Regions from separate parts of the Bacillus hominis genome, predicted to be linked through region 2. Evidence: riboswitches for the same ligand, from Rfam matches in the RefSeq annotation. Region 2 holds a riboswitch; each other region holds the start of a gene.
What was found. A riboswitch is a leader RNA that binds a small molecule or an ion and turns the genes downstream of it on or off. The one in region 2 is predicted to bind S-adenosylmethionine.
Positions count from the first base shown of each region.

Region 1: linked by a shared signal. The riboswitch ahead of mtnK (S-methyl-5-thioribose kinase) and the one ahead of QUF93_RS22445 (bifunctional homocysteine S-methyltransferase/methylenetetrahydrofolate reductase) in region 2 are both predicted to bind S-adenosylmethionine.
Region 3: linked by a shared signal. The riboswitch ahead of QUF93_RS09395 (Na+/H+ antiporter NhaC family protein) and the one ahead of QUF93_RS22445 (bifunctional homocysteine S-methyltransferase/methylenetetrahydrofolate reductase) in region 2 are both predicted to bind S-adenosylmethionine.

Region 1 covers NZ_JAUCFS010000005.1:3,645,861-3,652,524, reverse strand. The annotation lists gene QUF93_RS21365 (pyridoxal phosphate-dependent aminotransferase) at 1-666, opposite strand, end outside; gene QUF93_RS21360 (carbon-nitrogen family hydrolase) at 681-1,544, shown strand; SAM riboswitch class I at 1,616-1,757, shown strand; gene mtnK (S-methyl-5-thioribose kinase) at 1,849-3,030, shown strand; gene mtnA (S-methyl-5-thioribose-1-phosphate isomerase) at 3,027-4,082, shown strand; gene QUF93_RS21345 (YvrJ family protein) at 4,157-4,294, shown strand; gene QUF93_RS21340 (3-hydroxybutyrate dehydrogenase) at 4,446-5,222, opposite strand; gene QUF93_RS21335 (PadR family transcriptional regulator) at 5,335-5,667, shown strand; gene QUF93_RS21330 (DUF1129 domain-containing protein) at 5,667-6,434, shown strand; gene QUF93_RS21325 (DUF1129 domain-containing protein) at 6,448-6,664, shown strand, end outside.
Region 2 covers NZ_JAUCFS010000005.1:3,831,139-3,837,802, forward strand. The annotation lists gene QUF93_RS22445 (bifunctional homocysteine S-methyltransferase/methylenetetrahydrofolate reductase) at 1-1,798, opposite strand, end outside; SAM riboswitch class I at 1,868-1,977, opposite strand; SAM riboswitch class I at 2,181-2,294, shown strand; gene metI (cystathionine gamma-synthase/O-acetylhomoserine thiolyase) at 2,480-3,592, shown strand; gene metC (cystathionine beta-lyase) at 3,589-4,752, shown strand; gene QUF93_RS22460 (cysteine hydrolase family protein) at 4,922-5,434, shown strand; gene QUF93_RS22465 (ArsR/SmtB family transcription factor) at 5,863-6,153, shown strand; gene QUF93_RS22470 (class I SAM-dependent methyltransferase) at 6,302-6,664, opposite strand, start outside.
Region 3 covers NZ_JAUCFS010000005.1:1,369,703-1,376,366, forward strand. The annotation lists gene QUF93_RS09380 (murein hydrolase activator EnvC family protein) at 1-1,129, opposite strand, end outside; gene gltP (glutamate/aspartate:proton symporter GltP) at 1,631-2,905, shown strand; gene QUF93_RS09390 (ribonuclease FAU-1 family protein) at 2,974-3,492, shown strand; SAM riboswitch class I at 3,613-3,719, shown strand; gene QUF93_RS09395 (Na+/H+ antiporter NhaC family protein) at 3,814-5,130, shown strand; gene QUF93_RS09400 (lmo0954 family membrane protein) at 5,360-5,716, shown strand; gene QUF93_RS09405 (PspA/IM30 family protein) at 5,766-6,428, shown strand; gene liaF (cell wall-active antibiotics response protein LiaF) at 6,537-6,664, shown strand, end outside.

The sequences.
Region 1 (6,664 bases), 190 kb from region 2:
ACTAACGGGTTTTTGACCATCAAATCCGATAGCACCGTAAGCAAAATCATGAACAACTAATATATTATGTTTATTAGCAAAATGAATGGTTTCATCAAAAAAATCTTTTGATGCAGTAGCGCCAGTAGGATTGTTTGGATAGTTTAAAAACATTAACTTTGCGTGCTCGGCGATAGAGTCATCAATCTTCGTATAATCCGGTAAAAAGTTATTTTCTGCAATAAGCGGCATTGTTTCAAATTTTGCTTTTGCTAAAGCAACCCCGGATAAATAATCTGGATAGCCTGGATCTGGAACGAGAATAGTATCACCAGGGTTTGTAAAACAAATTGGCAATTCTACTAATCCAGCTTTTCCACCAAACAAAATAGCAACTTCAGTTTCGGGATTTACTACTACATCATATTCACGTTGATAGAATGTTGCCACGGCTTCTTTTAAACTTTCATGTCCGCGAAATGGCGGATATTTATGATGAATGGTCTTTTCGGCAGCATCTTGTAAAGCTTTTACGATATGCTGCGGTGTTGGTTGATCTGGATTACCTTGACCTAGATTAATAACATCGTGACCAGCTGCAACGACTTTGTTAACTTTTGCAACAAGTGAAGCAAAAAATTGTGTTGGCAATGATGTTACTATCTCAGAAGGTTGAAATAATTTCATACTTTCCACCTCTTTTGAAAGTTGTTACAATTCTAGTGACAAATGATATAATCTTTCCAGTATTTTGTAAAGAAAAAAATAAGAATGGGGCTGACAAAATGAAAGTCGCATGTATTCAAATGGATATTGTCTTTGGAGATGTAGAAAAAAATATTGAGAACGCTAAAAATAAAATTAGTGAAGCGATGAAGGAAAGACCAGATGTTATCGTCTTACCAGAACTATGGACAACAGGATATGATTTAACGAGACTTTCTGAAATTGCAGATAGGAATGGATTAGAAACGAAAGAAAAGTTGAAAGAATGGTCGAAGCAATATGGTGTACATATTGTTGGTGGTTCCATAGCAAAGCAAACAGAGCAAGGTGTTACCAATACAATGTATGTTGTAAACAAGGAAGGAGAGCTAGTCAATGAATATAGTAAAGTGCATTTATTTCAGCTGATGGATGAACATAAATATTTAGTAGCGGGTAATGAGACAGGTGAATTTAAGCTAGATGATGTAGAGTGTGCTGGCACAATTTGTTATGATATTCGCTTTCCGGAGTGGATGCGTGTTCATACTGCTAAAGGTGCAAAAGTTTTATTTGTTGTAGCAGAATGGCCATTAGTTCGTCTAGCACATTGGCGCTTGCTTCTGCAGGCGAGAGCAGTTGAAAATCAGTGTTATGTTGTTGCCTGTAATAGGGCAGGGAAGGACCCAAATAATGAATTTGCAGGTCATTCTTTAATTGTCGATCCTTGGGGTGAAATGGTGGTAGAGGCAAATGAAGAGGAATCCATTTTGTTTGGCGAACTTAAATTCGAGAAAATTCAAGAGGTTCGTAAAGGGATTCCAGTTTTTGCAGATCGTCGTCCAGAATTATACAAATAAAATATTGACAAGTGATTTTTATTCTTGGTATAGTCTTCAACATAAAGTTAAAAATTCAAAAAATTATACAACTCTTATCAAGAGCAGGTGGAGGGATTTGGCCCGATGAAGCCCAGCAACCGACCGTAATACCATTGTGAAATGGGGCGTGTATTTACGCCAAAAGGCACGGTGCTAATTCCAGCAGAAAGTATACTTTCTGGCAGATAAGAGGGGAGAAGATTAACTTCAAACCTCTTTCTTTGTGGAAAGAGGTTTTTCTGCGTCAGAAAAACCTCTGAATTAAAAAAAGGGGGAGAAGACGATGGGATATTATTCATTAACAGAAGTAACGGCTGTACAATATGCGAAAGAACATGGCTATTTTGAAAAGAAATCAAATGTCATCTGTCATGAAATTGGAGATGGAAACTTAAATTACGTGTTCAAATTAGATGATGGAGAGAAGTCGATTATAATAAAACAAGCACTTCCATATGCGAAAGTAGTTGGTGAGAGCTGGCCGTTGTCTATAAAAAGAGCAACGATTGAAAGTAAGGCATTACAAATTTTTGCGAAGTATGTACCAGAATACGTTCCGGAAGTATACAGTCATGATGAGAAGTTGGCAGTGACGGTAATAGAAGACCTATCAAGACTAACAATTACAAGAAGAGGGTTAATAGACGGAGAGGAGTATCCACTTTTATCTCAGCATATCGGTCGTTTTCTAGCAAATGTTTTATTTTATACTTCAGATTTCGGTCTACAGTCAGAAGAGAAAAGGGTACTAGAGGGTACATTTGTAAATCCAGACCTTTGTAAAATAACAGAAGATTTAGTGTTTACAGATCCGTTTGGGCATTACGATACGAATGATTATGAGCCAGAGTTACAACTAGCGGTTGATGAACTGTGGAGTGACAAAACTTTAAAATTAAAAGTAGCACAGTATAAGTATAAGTTTTTAACGAGAAAAGAAGCGCTCATTCATGGGGATTTACATACTGGTAGTATATTTTCATCGCCTTCTGAAACGAAAGTAATTGATCCAGAATTTGCAACGTACGGTCCATTTGGATTTGATCTTGGTCAATTTATTGCAAATTTATTATTAAATGCATTATCTAGAGAAGAAGAACAGAGAAATGTACTATTTTTCCATATAGAAAAAACATGGAGTCATTTTGTAGAAACTTTTACGAAGTTATGGATTGGAGAAGGTGTAGAAGCATATACGAAAGAAAAACAATGGTTACCAATTATTTTGCAAAATATCTTTACTGATGCTGTCGGATTTGCAGGATGTGAATTAATTCGAAGAACAATTGGTTTAGCTCATGTAGCTGATTTAGATGAAATAGCAAATAAAGAAAAAAGAATTCAAGCTAAGAAACAAGCCCTAAACTTAGGAAAAGAACTAATAAAATATGAATCTAAGAGTGCTGATATTCAACTGTTTCGAACATTATTTCAACAAACAGTTTCGGGGGGCATAAAAGCATGAGCATGATTGTTACTGTGCCGAGATCTGTAAGTTGGAAAGGTGATACAATTGCGGTATTAAATCAAACAAAGTTGCCTCATAGTACAGAATATAAAACGTTGACGACTATTGAAGAGGTATGGAAAAGTATCATAATGTTAGAAGTACGCGGAGCGCCTGCAATTGGAATTGTAGCTGCGTTTGGTTTGGCGCTTGCGGCAAAGAAATATAATACTGTACATATTGAGGAGTTTCAAAAGAAGTTTAATAGAGATTGTAATTATTTAGGGACATCACGTCCGACGGCAGTGAATTTATTTTGGGCAATTGATCGCATGAGAGAATCAATTCGAGAGATTACTACAATAAAAGAAGCGCAAAAAATATTAGAAGAAGAAGCGCTTCGCATTCAGCAGGAAGATGAAGAGGTGTGCCGGAGTATTGGAGAGCATGCGTTAACATGCTTTAAAGACGGTGATAACATTTTAACAATTTGTAACGCTGGGAGTATTGCAACTGCACGATATGGTACTGCATTAGCCCCTTTTTATATCGGAAAAGAGAAAGGTGTGCGTTTACATGCATACGCGTGTGAAACGAGACCGGTTTTACAAGGTGGTCGTTTAACGACATGGGAATTGAAGCAAGCAGACATTGATGTAACGCTTATTACGGATAATACTGCAGCACATGCAATTCGAACGAAAGAAATTAATGCGATTATTGTAGGAGCAGATCGAATCGTTGAAAACGGTGATACTGCTAATAAAATAGGAACATTAAATTTAGCTATATTAGCAAAGTATTTCGGTATCCCATTTTACGTTGCAGCACCTTTATCTACATTTGATACTACGAAACAAACAGGTGCTGAAATTGTCATTGAAGAAAGAGATGAAACAGAAGTTACGAAAATTTTTGGGAAACAAGTGGCGCCACTTGGAACGCCTGTATTTAACCCTGCATTTGACGTAACACCGCATGGATTAATTACAGGAATTATAACTGAGAAAGGTATTTTACGTGGAGATTATAAGCAAAAAATTACGTCATTATTTGAAAAAACAAGCTAATCACAAAGAGCTTGTTTTTTTATGCCTAAGATTCTCTTTTCCTCTTATTTATGTAATGAAGGGAGGAGAGAAAGATGGAAGAGTGGATCGGGATGATAGGTAATGTGGGATTTCCAATTGTTGTAACGTTATATTTACTACATCGCATTGAAAGTAAATTAGACGGAGTGATTGTTGCAATTGAGAAACTCCCTAAACAATTACTAAAGTAGGAAGATCTTCGCGATAGAAAGTAAAATAAGGTTTGCTCTTCGTGAGCAAACTTTATTTTTTATCCCGCATTAACTGCCCGTAAAAGCCCGATTGGTGAAGGCTAATAATCAGTGGGGGATGAACAAAACCTCCACTGATTAAAGTTTCACTTTATTGAGCAGTATATCCACCATCGATAACAACAGCTTGACCAGTTATGCCTTTTGCCTTTTCACTTGCTAAAAACATAGCATAATCTGCAATTTCTTGTACTTGCAACAAGCGCTTCTGCGGTACAAGAGGATAAATAACATCTTCTAAAACATTTTCAAGTGGTACATTTCGTGTAGTTGCTAAATCTTGTAGTTGATTTCGTACAAGGGGAGTATCAACATATCCGGGACAAAGAGCGTTTACAGTAATTCCATGAGTTGCTCCCTCTAAAGCAGCCACTTTTGTTAATCCGATTACGCCATGTTTCGCACTATTATAAGCAGCTTTTCCAGCAAATCCGACAAGGCCGTTAATAGAAGCGATATTAATAATTCGTCCATACTGTTGTTTCTTCATAATAGGAAAGGCAAGCTTGGTTGCAATAAATGGAGCAATTTGCATAATTTTAATAAGAAGTTCGAACTTATCCGTTGGAAAATCTTCAATTGGTGAGACGTGTTGCATGCCTGCGTTGTTAATTAATACGTCTAATGAACCGAAGTGAGTAACTGTTTGAGAAATTGCTGCTGCAATTTCTTCTTCAGCTGTAACGTCACATTTTAAACCGATAGCTTGATAGCCTTCTTTTTGCAATTGTTCAGCAGCTTCTTTTGCACGATCTTCAAGACGATCACTAATGATAACTTTAGCACCTTCTTTTGCGAAAGCACTTCCCATTTCATAACCAATACCGCTCGCAGCACCTGTTAAAAAGACAACTCGATTTGTAACCATGATGAAAAACACTCCTTCATAATAAAAGTTCTCTTATTGCTCTATTTAGAGAGGAGATAATGAAATTCCTGCAAACATTTGGAAAAAAATCTTTAGCAGGAGGATTTGAAATATGTCGACAAGTCAAATGCTAAAAGGAATTTTAGAAGGATGCTTACTTGCTATTATTTCTGAAGGTGAAATATACGGTTATGAAATGAGCGAAAAACTAGGGAAGTATGGTTTTACAATGGCAAGTGAGGGAAGTATTTATCCGTTATTAATACGAATGCAAAAAGAAGAGCTAATAACAAGTGTAATGAAGGAATCTCCATCTGGTCCAAAACGGAAGTATTATACGTTAACAGGTAAGGGAAAAGATGCACTAGACGAATTTATGGATCGTTGGGAAGCGATGCAAAGTAGTGTAGAACGTCTGCTTGAAGGAAAGGGGAGGAAAAAATAATGCTATCTAATGAAGCAAGACAGTTCTTATTAGATATGAGATTGTTTTTGACAGCAAAGGGTATGAAAGAAAGCGACATTGAAAGCTTTATAGAAGATGCAGAGTTGCATTTAATAGAAGGTGAGAGTGATGGGAAAAGTGTAGAAGAAATTTTCGGAAGCTCACCGAAAGAATATGCCAATGAACTTGTAAAAGTGATGGAAAGAGATAGGCAGGAAACGTGGAAGCAAATCGGTTTTACAGTAATGAATATCGTTTCGTTTTGGATTATTGCTTCTATTTTAATAGTGAATAATGGGATGTTACAAATTTCACTTATTCAGTGTATTGGTTATAGTTTTACATTGGTTTTATCTGTTATGAGTCCTAATTTTCTACTTCGTAAAATGACCTTTGTCACGAGCTTTACAAAAACGTGGTTTTCTATGTGGTCTTTAGTCATGATAGCGCCAATGTTTTTATTAGGAGCTGTTACGATATTAGATGTAGTATATCCTACAAAGATGTTTACATTGACTCTAGTCCAAAGTTATATATTAGCTGGTGAGGTTTTTATTATCACAGTAGCTATAAATATGTATTTTGAAGGATGGTTTAAAAATTTATATTTAATCATTCCGCTTTCTATTATGTTAGTGTTTAAAACATTTACATCGGAAGATATCGTCCCAATGTTATTTCAAGTTATATGTTTATACGGAATTTTATTTATTTTAATCTTCCTTGAAATTATGATGAAGACGAATAGAAGAGAAACGGTTAAATAAGGGAGGGGTTATAATGAAGGTTTCTAAAGAAGGCGAAAAGTTTTTAATAGATACGAAAGTATATTTAATAACAAAAGGGATTAAAGAAGAAGATGTGGACGCTTTTCTAGAAGATGCAGAGCTGCATTTAATAGAAGGTGAGAAAAAAGGAAAGACGGTAAGTGATATATTTGGTGATTCGCCAAAAGCATATGCTGAAGAATTGGCGAAGGAGATGGAGAAGGATAAAA
Region 2 (6,664 bases):
TCACATATTTCACGAGATGTTCTGTAATTTCATATTTTAAAAACGGCGTAATAAGATAAATACCGTTAAAATATTTCATTGCCGCATCGATCAACTCTTGTGAAATACGAATTCCTTCCTCAATAGCAGCCTCTTTCGTTTCATGTCCATCCATTCTTTGTCTTATCTCTTCTGGAAGAGTAATACCCGGCACTTCAAAATGAAGAAAATCTGCATTCCGCTTACTTACTAACGGCATAATTCCAATAAAGATTGGTTGTTCCAAATGCTTTGTCGCTTCATATACTTCTTTAATTAAAGCTACATCATAAATCGGCTGAGTTAAGAAATATTCTGCTCCAGCATCTATTTTTCGTTCCATTCGTTTTACCGCTGCTTTTAAATGCCTTACATGAGGATTGAATGCCCCACCGACAGAAAACCTTGTTGCCGGACCAATTGATTTCCCTAAAATAGAGCGACCGTCGTTCATCTCTTTAATCATTTTAATTAGCTCTATAGATGACAAATCATATACAGAAGTTGCACCTGGAAAATCACCAACGCGCGCTGGATCACCAGTTAAAGCTAGCACTTCCTCCATACCTAATGCTGATAATCCAAGCAAGTGAGACTGTAGTCCAATGACGTTATGATCTCTACACGTTAAGTGCGTCAATACTGGAATATCATGCTTCGTTAATAATGCACCCATAGCCATATTCGAAACACGAGGAGATGCTAATGAATTATCTGCTAGAGTAATAGCATCCGCTCCAGCCCTTTTCAGTGCTCTTGCCCCTTCAAAAAATCGCTGCGTGTCTAACGTTTTCGGTGGATCTAATTCCACTACAACTGTCGTTTGTTTCTTTGCCTTCTCTGCGAGAGTAACATGAGCTCTCGAACGCTTCTCGTGTGTATGGACCACTTTAGGCCTTTGAATCGTCTCCTTTGCTATTACAGGTGTAATATTTGCAATAGCACGTTTCATTCCTGCAATATGTTCCGGGGTAGTACCACAACAACCGCCTAATAAACGAATACCTTGTTCAATAAATTTTGGTGTCATCTCTTCAAAATATGCTGGACTTCCCTCGTACACATAACGCCCTTCCACATAATTCGGGAGACCTGCATTCGGATATGCTGATAAGTAGCCATTTTGAGGAATCGATATCATTTTGAAAGCTTCCGTCATATGAAGTGGCCCTAGTTGACAGTTCAATCCAACAACATTGGCACCGTAGTCTAAAAGCTGTTTTAATATTTCATTGACATCATTCCCATTTTGAGTCGTACCTGCCTCATGTAACGCTAACTGAGCAACAATCGGAATATTCGTTTGTTTACGCAATACTTTAACGGCATGCAATAATTCAAATTCATCATAAAAAGTTTCTAATAGTAATCCATCAACCTGTTCTTCTAGTAAAGTACCTGCCTGCTCAAGTAACATAAATTCTCGCTCTATGTCAGTCGTTGTAACAGCACCAATATGTTTCATACCTCCAATTGTCCCTAAAATTGCATTCCGCTCTGTTACTGATGCTTTCGCAAGCTTCACTGCCGCTCTATTAATTTGGACAACTTGATTTTCTAATCCATACATACGTAATTTCGCTTCATTTGCCCCATACGTATTCGTTTGAATAACATCCGCTCCAGCAGCTACATATTGTTTATGGATTGATATAATTAAGTCCGGATCAGACAAATTCAATTCTTCAAAACTACTTTGTAAACCATGCGAATGTAATAAAGTTCCAACCGCACCATCGCCTATTACAATTCCTTTTGATAATAAATCTAGTAATTTCACGAATCTCCCTCATTTCTATCAATATAAAAACCCCTCTTCAAAGTGAAGAGGGGGACATAATCGTTCCTCCTCTTATTATGCAAAACACACGTTTTGCAGGTTTTAGCACCGTTTCAAACATTTAGTTTGAAGGTTGCCGGGTTTCACAGGGCCTTTCCCTCCACCGCTCTCAATAAGAGTTTGTCTTTATTATTTTATTTATGTAGCTAAAAGGAAATGCGTTCCCCTTTTAACAATGTTTGTTAATTTTTTATAAATTTAGCATGCACAAAAATAAAAGTCAATGACACTTGCGGAAAATTAAAAAAATATTTAAAATAAAGTTGCAATTCAATTATCTTTTGTTGTAAAGTTAAAAACATAATAAAATTTCATACGAACATTCTTATCTAGAGAGGTAGAGGGACTGGCCCTGTGACGCCTCAGCAACCATTAACGTTCATTCGTTAATAAGGTGCTAATTCCAGCAAATTGTGAAAGATTTGACAGATGAGAAGAAGACTCTATTCAAAACGAAAGCCTTCTTCTTAGAAGGCTTTTTTTATTTTACCCCGCATTAACGGGCAGTAAGATTCCCACCTCAAAATTCAGCTGGAACAAAGAAGTTAGGTTGGAATCGAACTGCCCGTAAAAGCCCGATTGGTTCAACTAATTGTTAATTTAAAAAGGAGGAATTTTCATATGTCAACTATCGAAACAAAACTAGCACAAATCGGAAACCGTAGCGAAACTACAACAGGAACTGTTAATCCACCCGTTTATTTCTCAACCGCTTATCGTCACGAAGGGCTTGGTAAATCTACTGGCTTTGACTATTCAAGAACTGGAAATCCGACTCGTGGTCTATTAGAACAGGCAATCGCAGACTTAGAATATGGCGAACAAGGTTATGCCTGTAGTTCAGGAATGGCAGCTGTGCTCCTCGTCCTTTCGTTATTCCGTTCTGGAGATGAACTTATTGTATCCGAGGATTTATATGGGGGAACGTATCGATTATTTTCTGAGCATGAAAAAAAGTGGAATATTCGATGTAGATACGTAAATACACAATCTATTAAACAAATTGAGAAAGCTATCACAACTGAAACAAAGGCTATTTTCATAGAAACTCCGACTAATCCACTAATGCAAGTTACTGATATCGCAAGTGTCGCAAGTGTAGCGAAAAGGCATGGACTACTTCTTATTGTAGACAACACATTCTACACGCCTTATATACAACAACCATTAACAGAAGGCGCCGATATCGTACTTCACAGTGCAACGAAATATTTAGGTGGGCATAACGATGTACTAAGCGGACTTGTCGTTGCAAAAGGAAAAGAACTTTGTGAGGAAATTGCTCATTATCATAATGCCTCAGGGGCTGTCTTAAGTCCATTTGACTCATGGCTATTAATTCGCGGTATGAAAACTTTAGCGCTTCGCATGAGACAACATGAAGAAAATGCGAAAGCAATTGTTGCTTATTTAAATGATGAAGACGGTGTGACAGATGTATTTTATCCAGGAAGAGGTGGTATGATTTCATTTCGTCTTAAAGATGAAACATGGATTAATCCATTCTTACAATCTTTATCTTTAATCACATTTGCTGAAAGTCTTGGTGGTGTAGAAAGTTTGATGACTTATCCAGCAACACAAACGCATGCTGATATTCCTGAAGAAATCAGAACGGCAAACGGGGTATGTAATCGTCTTCTACGATTCTCCGTCGGCATTGAAAATAGTAACGATTTAATCCAAGACTTAAAGCAAGCCATTAAACTTGTAAAAGAAGGTGTAAGAATATGAGTTATTCTATAGATACACTATTACTACACAACCAATATAAACACGATACACAAACAGGAGCTGTTAACGTTCCCATCTATAACACATCAACATTTCATCAGTTTGATGTAGATGCTTTCGGAAAGTATGACTATAGCCGCTCTGGAAATCCAACACGTGAAGCTCTTGAAGATATCATTGCTTTATTAGAAGGCGGGACAAAAGGATTCGCCTTTGCATCAGGTATTGCAGCGATTTCCACTGCATTTCTCCTTCTTTCACAGGGCGATCACGTACTCATTTCAGAAGACGTATATGGAGGCACTTACCGAATTATTACTGAAGTACTCTCCCGTTACGGTGTTTCACATACATTTGTTGATATGACCAATTTAGAAGAAATAAAGCAAAACATTAAACCAAATACAAAACTCTTTTATGTAGAAACACCTTCTAATCCACTTTTAAAAGTAACAGATATTCGTGCCGTTTCTAAACTTGCAAAATCTATTGGCGCTATTACTTTTGTTGATAATACATTTTTGACACCACTATTCCAGAAGCCACTTGATCTTGGCGCCGATGTCGTTCTTCATAGTGCCACAAAATTTATTGCCGGTCATAGTGATGTTACTGCCGGATTAGCGGTCGTAAAAGATGCCGAACTCGCTCAAAAAATTGGATTTTTACAAAATGCATTTGGTGCTATTTTAGGTCCTCAAGATTGTTCTCTCGTGCTTCGCGGTCTAAAAACATTGCATGTACGTCTCGAGCATTCAGCTGCAAATGCCAATAAAATTGCACATTATTTACAAGAACACGCTAAAGTTCAAAATGTCTATTATCCTGGATTACAAACACACCTTGGATTTGATATTCAACAATCTCAAGCCACATCAGCTGGAGCTGTCCTATCTTTTACTTTGCAGTCAGAAGATGCACTCCGCCAATTTTTATCAAAAGTAAAATTACCTGTTTTTGCAGTTAGTTTAGGGGCTGTCGAATCGATTCTTTCCTACCCAGCTAAAATGTCACATGCAGCACTGTCGCAAGAAGCACGTGATGAAAGAGGTATTTCCAATTCATTACTCCGTTTATCGGTTGGTCTTGAAAATGTTAACGATTTAATATCCGATTTCGAAAATGCTCTTTCTTATGTAGAAGAACCTGTAAATGCATAGAGAGAAAAGAAGATATGAAATTAAGTTTTCATATCTTCTTTTTATGCTGTCTAGCATATTTATTTTAATGTTTTTTCTTTTTGTATAGTTCATTAAAAAATAAAAGTATATCATATATTTCCAAGTAATGGATTAATTGATATATTAAGAAATAAAAGGGGGGAAAATAATGGATACTTGTGCAGATATTTTAATCGTTATCGATTTACAAAATGGGGTATGTTGTAACGGAGAGCATTTATTTGATTTACAAAACTTGCTTACAAAAGTAAATAAAAGAATTTCTTCATACAGAAAATTAAATAAACCAATCATTTTTGTTCAACATTGTGATGATGATTTAGTACCCGAAAAAGAACTTTGGGCTATTCATACCGATCTAGATGTTCAAGAACAAGATTTTTTTGTAAGAAAAACACATGCAAATTCATTTTATAAAACAAACTTAAAAGAAATTTTAGACAAATCATCTGTAAATCGTATTGAATTTTGCGGTGCCCAAACAGAGTACTGTATGGATGCTACGATTAAATTTGCTCACGGACTAGGATACGAAAACTTCATGGTTCAAAAAACAACCTCTACGTTAAATAATCCATTTATGTCCGCAAAAGAGACAATTGATTTTTATGAGAATATATGGAACCACAGATTTTTAAAGTTGCTAAAAGATGAGCTCTAGAATAAATGACTAATGGCTTGATCATTCTAAGATTTATCAGCTACACTCAATTGTTTCATTATCATCATAAAAAAGCTGATTACATCGGGCTTCTTTTAACCTGTTATATATTCTATATATAACATTATAATTCCTTTGTCATATTATTTTAAAAATTTTGTATATTCATTTGAAAGAATAAGAAAATCATGATAAAATTGTGTTACGAATATATCTATATCTTTCAATTTTTGAAACGCATCAAAATTTTCAACCAAAAATGTCATTTTACAAAACTGTGCAAATTTATCTATTTTATTTACATCAGGGTCTCTTTTCTTACAATTTCTTTACTTTAGGACTTTTTTTCTGCAACAACTGTTTTCTTTTCTTTGATTTTTTGGTATGTATAGTATGGTATAACAGCTCACACGGAGGTGGAAAAGAACATGTTAGAAACCTTTCAAAAAGAAATAGAACTATATGAAAGCAATGCAGAATTATTGAAAGTGCTTGCTCATCCTGTTCGCTTATGTATTGTAAAGGGATTAATTGAACGTGGCCCAAGCAACGTTTCTACAATGTACACAGGCTTGAACATGCCACAATCTACAATTTCACAGCATTTAGCAAAGTTAAAAAGTGCTAAAATCGTTTCTAGTGAAAGAAAAGGATTAGAAATTTACTACAAAGTAGAAAACGAAACAATTATTCAACTCGTTCGCGTATTATTAGGTTAGGGACCTATAGACAGAGAAAAAGAACGTATTCTATATTTTCCATCTCATATCTTTAATATAAATATATATCATGAGAGAAAATATATAATGCTACATACTAAACGTCGTATTAAAAAACAAGACACAGAAAATACTGTGTCTTGTTTTTTCACATGTACAAATAACGATTCAAATATAAATCTTTCATGTCTTTCGTATGTATAACAACATCGAAAGCATTACCTAATCCTCCGTTCAAAATCATAGAGCGAATAGCTCTATTTAGTTTTTGAGTTTCAGAAAAAGGGTTGGTATCTTGATGGCTGGTAAGCTGATCTAATATTCCTGCTGCTAACAAAAACTCTGATTGCTTCCTATGCCATATCGTATTAATTCCTTGTAGCTCAAAATTCACCTTCAACTCATCCCAATGAACATGCGTAGTAAGGTCCATTTCTCCTGGATATGCAAGCGGATTACGAATTAGCTTATGCTTATAATATCCTCTTAAACTTCCTTCATGATGTGCAGG
Region 3 (6,664 bases), 2.5 Mb from region 2:
GTTTTACAGTTTGTCCATTCGATACAGAACGGCTACTCATATGAGCATATACTGTCGTATATGTTTTTCCATTTATACGGTGTGATAAATATACAACGTTTCCGTAACTTGATGATAATTCTGAGCGAATAACAACACCATCTGCAGCGGCGATAATTGGAACCGTTCCCGACGCGGCAATATCGATTCCTTTATGGTTATCTAAAGAACGTGTACCAAATCCTGAAGTTTTCGATCCGGCTGCTGGTTTAATAAAGCCACCTATATTGGTATCGTGTGGTGTTGGAGCAGCTTGAGCAGATGTAGCAGCTTGTTTGCGTGCTTCTTCTGCCTTACGTGCCTCTTCAGCTTTACGTGCTTCCTCCGCACGTTTTTCTTCTTCAATTGCTTTTTGAACAGCTTGACGCTGATTTTCTAAAATACCTTTTGACTCTTCTAATCCTTCAATCTCTGAATCTACTTTTGCTACTTTCGTATGTAGATCGTTAATGAAAGTTTGTTGCTGCTGCTGGTTATTTTGTAATTCTTGCTGTTTTTGTACTAATTTTTGCTCAGATTCTTTCAGTTGTTGCTCTTTTTTCTCAACAGCTTCTTTTTCTGTCGTTATAGCATTTTGATCAGTTGTTTGTTTTTTCACAATATCTGTATCGTTGTTTATTATTAAACTTACGGAGTACATATTATCAACAAGGTCAGCAATGTTTGTAGAAGTTGTTAATACCTCTGTGATAATATTTGTACGAGGTTTTTCTTGCATAGATTGTAATCGTTGTTTAATAATTTCCTGACGCGTATCTATGTTTGTTTGTAATTGCTCTATATGTTTCTTTTTGTCAGCAATTACTTGTTGTGTTTTGCTAATTTCTTTTTTTGTATCATTTAATTCAGCTTCGTTTTTATTAATAGAAGTAGTTAATTCATCGATTTTCTTTTGTAATTCTTGAATTTCTTTTTCTATTTGTTCTTTCTCAGCTGATTTATTTTGTAAGTCATTTTGTTTGCCATCTAATTCTGATTGTATATTAGATAATTTATCTTGATTTGTTTCAGCGTATACAGGTGAAAGTAATGGAGAAACAAAAATCGTTCCTGCTGCTAAAACGCTAAACGCTGCAAATTTCTTTTTCATGGTTGTCTGGCTCCTTTCCCTATGAATGTTATATATCATAAGAAGAAGGGTGTCTATCATTGTAATCATAATGTAAAGAAAATTTTATGAAATTGCTAAGTTTTGTCGGAATTTAGTGTTTTTTCGTATTGTTCGTCATAAAGTTAAAATTCTTGAATGTATAAAAAGGTGTGGATTTCTATTTTGTTTTTTAAGAAAAATATGGAAAGTGATGGAGTTTTTTGGGGGTGAAACATCACTTTAAAAACCTATAAATCACTAGTGAGGAATCGATCTCATGTGAGGTTTTCTGACATGGGGTTTGTTTTTGTCAAGAAAATTATTTGCGTTCGGGCAAACTTATTTTGTTGTCAGATTTTAATTTTTGATTTATGATTTTTAACAGGGACAAAATGTAGTGAATTGTCGAATAATATGTAATACTCTTAATTTCTTAGTTTTATAGAGATAGATAGAATGAGAGATAGATAGAGTGACACATCGAAGGGGGTTACAACAAGTATGAAAAGAATAGGACTTGCATGGCAAATATTAATTGGTCTTGCACTAGGTATTGCAGTTGGTGCGATTTTCTTTGATAATCCAGCAGTTGCGAAGTACTTACAACCAATTGGCGATATTTTCATCCGATTAATTAAAATGATCGTTGTGCCGATTGTTGTAGCAAGTATTGTTGTTGGTGTTGCTGGTGTTGGCGATGTTAAAAAACTAGGCCGACTAGGCGGAAAGACAATTCTTTACTTTGAAATTATTACAACAATTGCAATTGTTGTTGGTCTATTAATAGCGAACATTTTCCAACCTGGAAAAGGCGTTGATATGGAAAAATTAACAAAAACGGATATTTCTAAATATGCAGAAACAACAGAGCAAGTACAAAGTCATTCGTTTGCGGATACATTTGTAAATATTGTTCCGACGAACATTATGAAATCATTAGCTGAAGGTGATATGCTTGCTATTATCTTCTTCTCTGTACTATTTGGTTTAGGTGTAGCAGCAATTGGTGAGCGTGGTAAACCAGTCCTACAATTTTTCCAAGGTGTAGCAGACGCCATGTTTTACGTTACGAACCAAGTTATGAAATTTGCACCATTTGGTGTATTCGCATTAATTGGTGTTACAGTTTCTACATTTGGTCTTTCTTCACTAATTCCATTAGGAAAATTACTCATTGTAGTATACGGAGCAATGATCTTCTTCGTTGTAGTTGTACTAGGAATTACAGCGAAAATATTCGGAGTTAACATTTTCCAATTCTTTAAGATTTTAAAAGACGAGCTGATCTTAGCGTACTCTACAGCAAGTTCAGAAACAGTTTTACCAAAAATTATGGAGAAAATGGAGAAATTCGGTTGCCCGAAAGCAATTACATCTTTCGTTATTCCGACAGGTTATTCATTTAACTTAGATGGATCAACTTTATATCAAGCAATTGCAGCAATTTTCTTAGCGCAAATGTACGGTATTGATTTATCCCTTACGGAACAAATTACATTATTACTTGTATTAATGGTTACATCAAAAGGTATCGCGGGTGTACCGGGCGTATCATTCGTTGTATTATTAGCGACACTTGGTACAGTAGGTATTCCAGCTGAAGGTTTAGCATTCATTGCTGGTATTGACCGTATTCTAGATATGGCTCGTACAGCAGTTAACGTTGTAGGTAACTCTTTAGCAGCTGTAGTTATGTCTAAGTGGGAAGGTCAATATGACGCTGAAAAAGGACAAGCTTATTTAAAAGAGATATCTGAAAAAGGTCAAGCAGCTTAATTATAATATGAACAAGCTCTCACATAATATGTGGGGGCTTTTCTATATATAGAAGAGGAGCGGGCGAAATGAAACGTAAATATGGTGACGGTTCTTCGTGGAAGAGACTAATAGAGAAGAATTATATAGTCAAGCAAGTTGAAGCAGGTATGTTAGGGGTATTGGATATAAAAAAAGTGAGAGAGCCTAGTTATAAAGAATACAATGGTAAAGAGCTTTGTATTGCAGATGATGGGTATACATGGATGCAATATTTTATAACCAGGAAGAACTTTGCGATAACAGCTATGCTAGATGATAGAAAAAAATTAGTGCAATATTATATTGACGTAACGAAAAAATATGAAATAGACGAACGAGGTTTACCTTATTTTGATGATTTATATTTAGATGTAGTATTGTTACCAAACGGTGAAATATATGTATTGGATGAAGATGAGTTAGAGGATGCATATAAAATGGGGGATGTTACAAAGGAAGAATATGAGTTAGCTTGGCATACAACAAAATGGATAATAGCGGCAATAAAAAAGAGAGAATTTTATTGGATTTCAATTTTAGAGAAAGAAATTGAAAAGTTGAAATGATTGCTGTATTCGTGTTTTTGTATAATTACCAAAAAAATCTATACAAAAAATAATTGACTTTTTTTTTGTAAGCAAGTAAAGTTAGAGAAGAAATTATTATTAAAAAATAAATACGAAACCTTCTTATAAAGAGAGGCGGAGGGACTGGCCCTACGATGCCTCGGCAGCGGACTCGATTTCAGAGTGCTGTGCCAAATCCAGCAAGCATGTTGCTTGAAAGATGAGAAGAGTGTTTCTTATAGATGTATAAGACCTCTTCTCGTTGGAAGAGGTCTTTTGTTATTCATTAGAAAAAGGTTGAAACTAGGGAGAGATGGTACTTTGAAAGAAACGAGAGGAAATGGTTTAGCTTTATTACCGCTTGGGATATTTTTGGCACTATTTATTGGTTCTGGAATTATTACAGGTGATTTCTATAAATTGCCGATACTTGTAGCGATTTCAATTGCTGTAGGAATCGCTTTAGCGATGAATCGTAAAGAAAGCTTTAATGTAAAAGTAGAACGATTTGCAAAAGGTGCAGGAAATCCAGATATTATGATTATGGTATTAATTTTTGTGCTTGCAGGTGCATTTTCTGAAACAGCAAAAGGGATGGGCGGAGTCGATTCTACAGTCAACTTAGCGCTATCTATTTTACCGCAAGGATTTATCGTTGCTGGAATTTTTATTATCGGGGCATTTATTTCATTAGCGATGGGAACTTCAATGGGAACAATAGCGGCATTAGCGCCGATTGCTGTAGGTATTAGTGGGCAAACTGATATCTCGATTGCATTAACAATGGCGACGGTTGTCGGCGGAGCGATGTTTGGTGATAATTTATCATTTATTTCTGACACAACAATTGCAGCAGTTCGTTCACAAGGAACAGAAATGAAAGATAAGTTTAAAACGAACTTTTTAATTGTATTGCCAGCTGCAATCATTACAATTGTACTATTAGTAATGATTACTTTAGGAAGTGATACAGAAATTAAAGCTCAAACATTTGATTGGGTGAAGATATTACCATATGCAGGTGTACTTGTTACAGCATTACTTGGTTGGAATGTACTTATCGTATTGACAGGTGGAACTGTACTATCTGGTGTTATCGGTCTTATAGATGGAAGTTATACGTTAGAGAGTTTCTTTAAAAGTGTAACGACTGGAATGGGCAGTATGATGGAATTAGTATTACTTGCAATTTTAATAGGTGGTATGGTTGAGCTTATTCAGTATAATGGTGGTATTCAATATTTAATGAATCTTTTAACACGTAATATTCGTTCGAAAAAAGGAGCAGAGTTCGGCATTGCTGGTTTAGTGAGTATGACGAATATGTGTACAGCAAATAATACAATCTCTATCATTTTTACAGGTCCGCTTGCGAAAAATATTGCGGATCAGTATGAAATTGATCCCCGTAAATCAGCGAGTGTACTGGATCTTTTCTCTTGCTGTATACAAGGGTTAATCCCATATGGTGCTCAAATGTTAACAGCGGCAGGATTTGCAGCTTTATCTCCGATTGAATTGTTGCCATATGCATTCTATCCAATTTTAGTTGGAGTATGTGGAATCATTTCTATATTAATTGGTTTCCCGAGGTTTTCTAAAGCGGCGGAAAAGAAAGAGTATCATAAAACAGCATAATTAAATATGAATTTTATTAGTAGCAACTGAAGCCGTTCAGAGAATATTCTCTGAACGGCTTTTTATGTGCGATAAAAGAGTGCGTTATCCTATCTTTCCTTATATTTTTACAAAAGGCTGAATGCAACTCGGTCTTAAGTCTGAGTCGAAAACAGTTCTTAAGCTCGTTATGGAAAAATGAAAAAATAGTTAAGATAAGAGTATCAAATCGAAGGGAGGCAAGCACAAGATGAAACAATTTCTAGCGTTTATCGCAGCCGGTATTTTGGCTTTAATTGCTCTTGGTAGTCTTGCTGGTATTGTAGGATTCGCCATTGGAGCAGGAGTTGTGTACTGGAGCTATAAATCATTTGTGCGAGCTAAATCATTCTTTGGAAAGTTAGCTTGGGGTATTGTTGGTTTAATCGGTTTGTCCATTGCACTTTCTCATTCCCCAGCATTAATCGGTATCGCAGCATTAGTAGTTTTATACTACGGATACCGTGAGTGGAAAAAAGAAAAAAATGTAGTTGTTGATTCTGCTCCAGAAAGTTCTAAACCATATAGCAACTTTGAAGATGAGTGGAACAAGTTAATGAAAAACTAATATAAAATAAATCAAATCAAATTATAAAGTAGAAGAGAGGAAGATTATAATGAAACAATCTTTATTCGGACGTGTACGCGATGCAATTTTAGCTGATTTTCATAATGTGTTAGATGAGAAAGAAAGAAAAAATCCAATTGCTATGTTAAACCAATATTTACGTGATAGTGAGCGTGAAATAACAAAAATTGAGAAGTTAATTCAGCGTCATAAAACATTAAAATCTAACTTTGCTCGTGAGCTTGAGCAAGCACGTTATTTCGTTAATAAAAGATCAAAGCAAGCTATCATCGCACAAGAAGCAGGCGAATTACAATTGCATGAACGTGCATTAGAAGAAGTAGCGTATTATGAAGGGCAAGTAACTCGCTTAGAAGAAATGTATGCTGGTGTTGTAGAGCAAATTGATGAGTTAGAGCGTCGTCTTTCAGAAATGAAAAATAAATTAAAAGAAATGAACGCAAAGCGTATGGAATTAATGGCACGTGAAAATATGGCGCATGCAAACCGCCGTATGAATACTGCTATTCATAAAATGGATGAAAATAATCCGTTCTTACGATTCGAAGAAATTGAAGATCACATTCGTGATTTAGAGCTTCGTATAAATGAAGAGCATGAGCGTGATACATTTGATATGAAAATTGCAAAACTAGAGCGTGAAATGAAAGAGAAAAATGAAGTATCGTTAACGAAAGAAGTAACAAAATAATTGTAGTATATAATAAAACAGGCTTATGATATAGTGATAGAAGAAAAGGTGTTGGAAAGCAATGCCTTTTCTTCTATGTATATGTGACAAAGAGGGAGGGGAGCTGAAATGAAGAAGCACTTTTCAAAAACACAATTAATGGGGATGCTCCTCATCATATTTGGATTCGGTCTTTTTCTTGATATGATACTTGGACATTTTGAACCAGGTGGTCTAATATTTGCATTTATTATGAT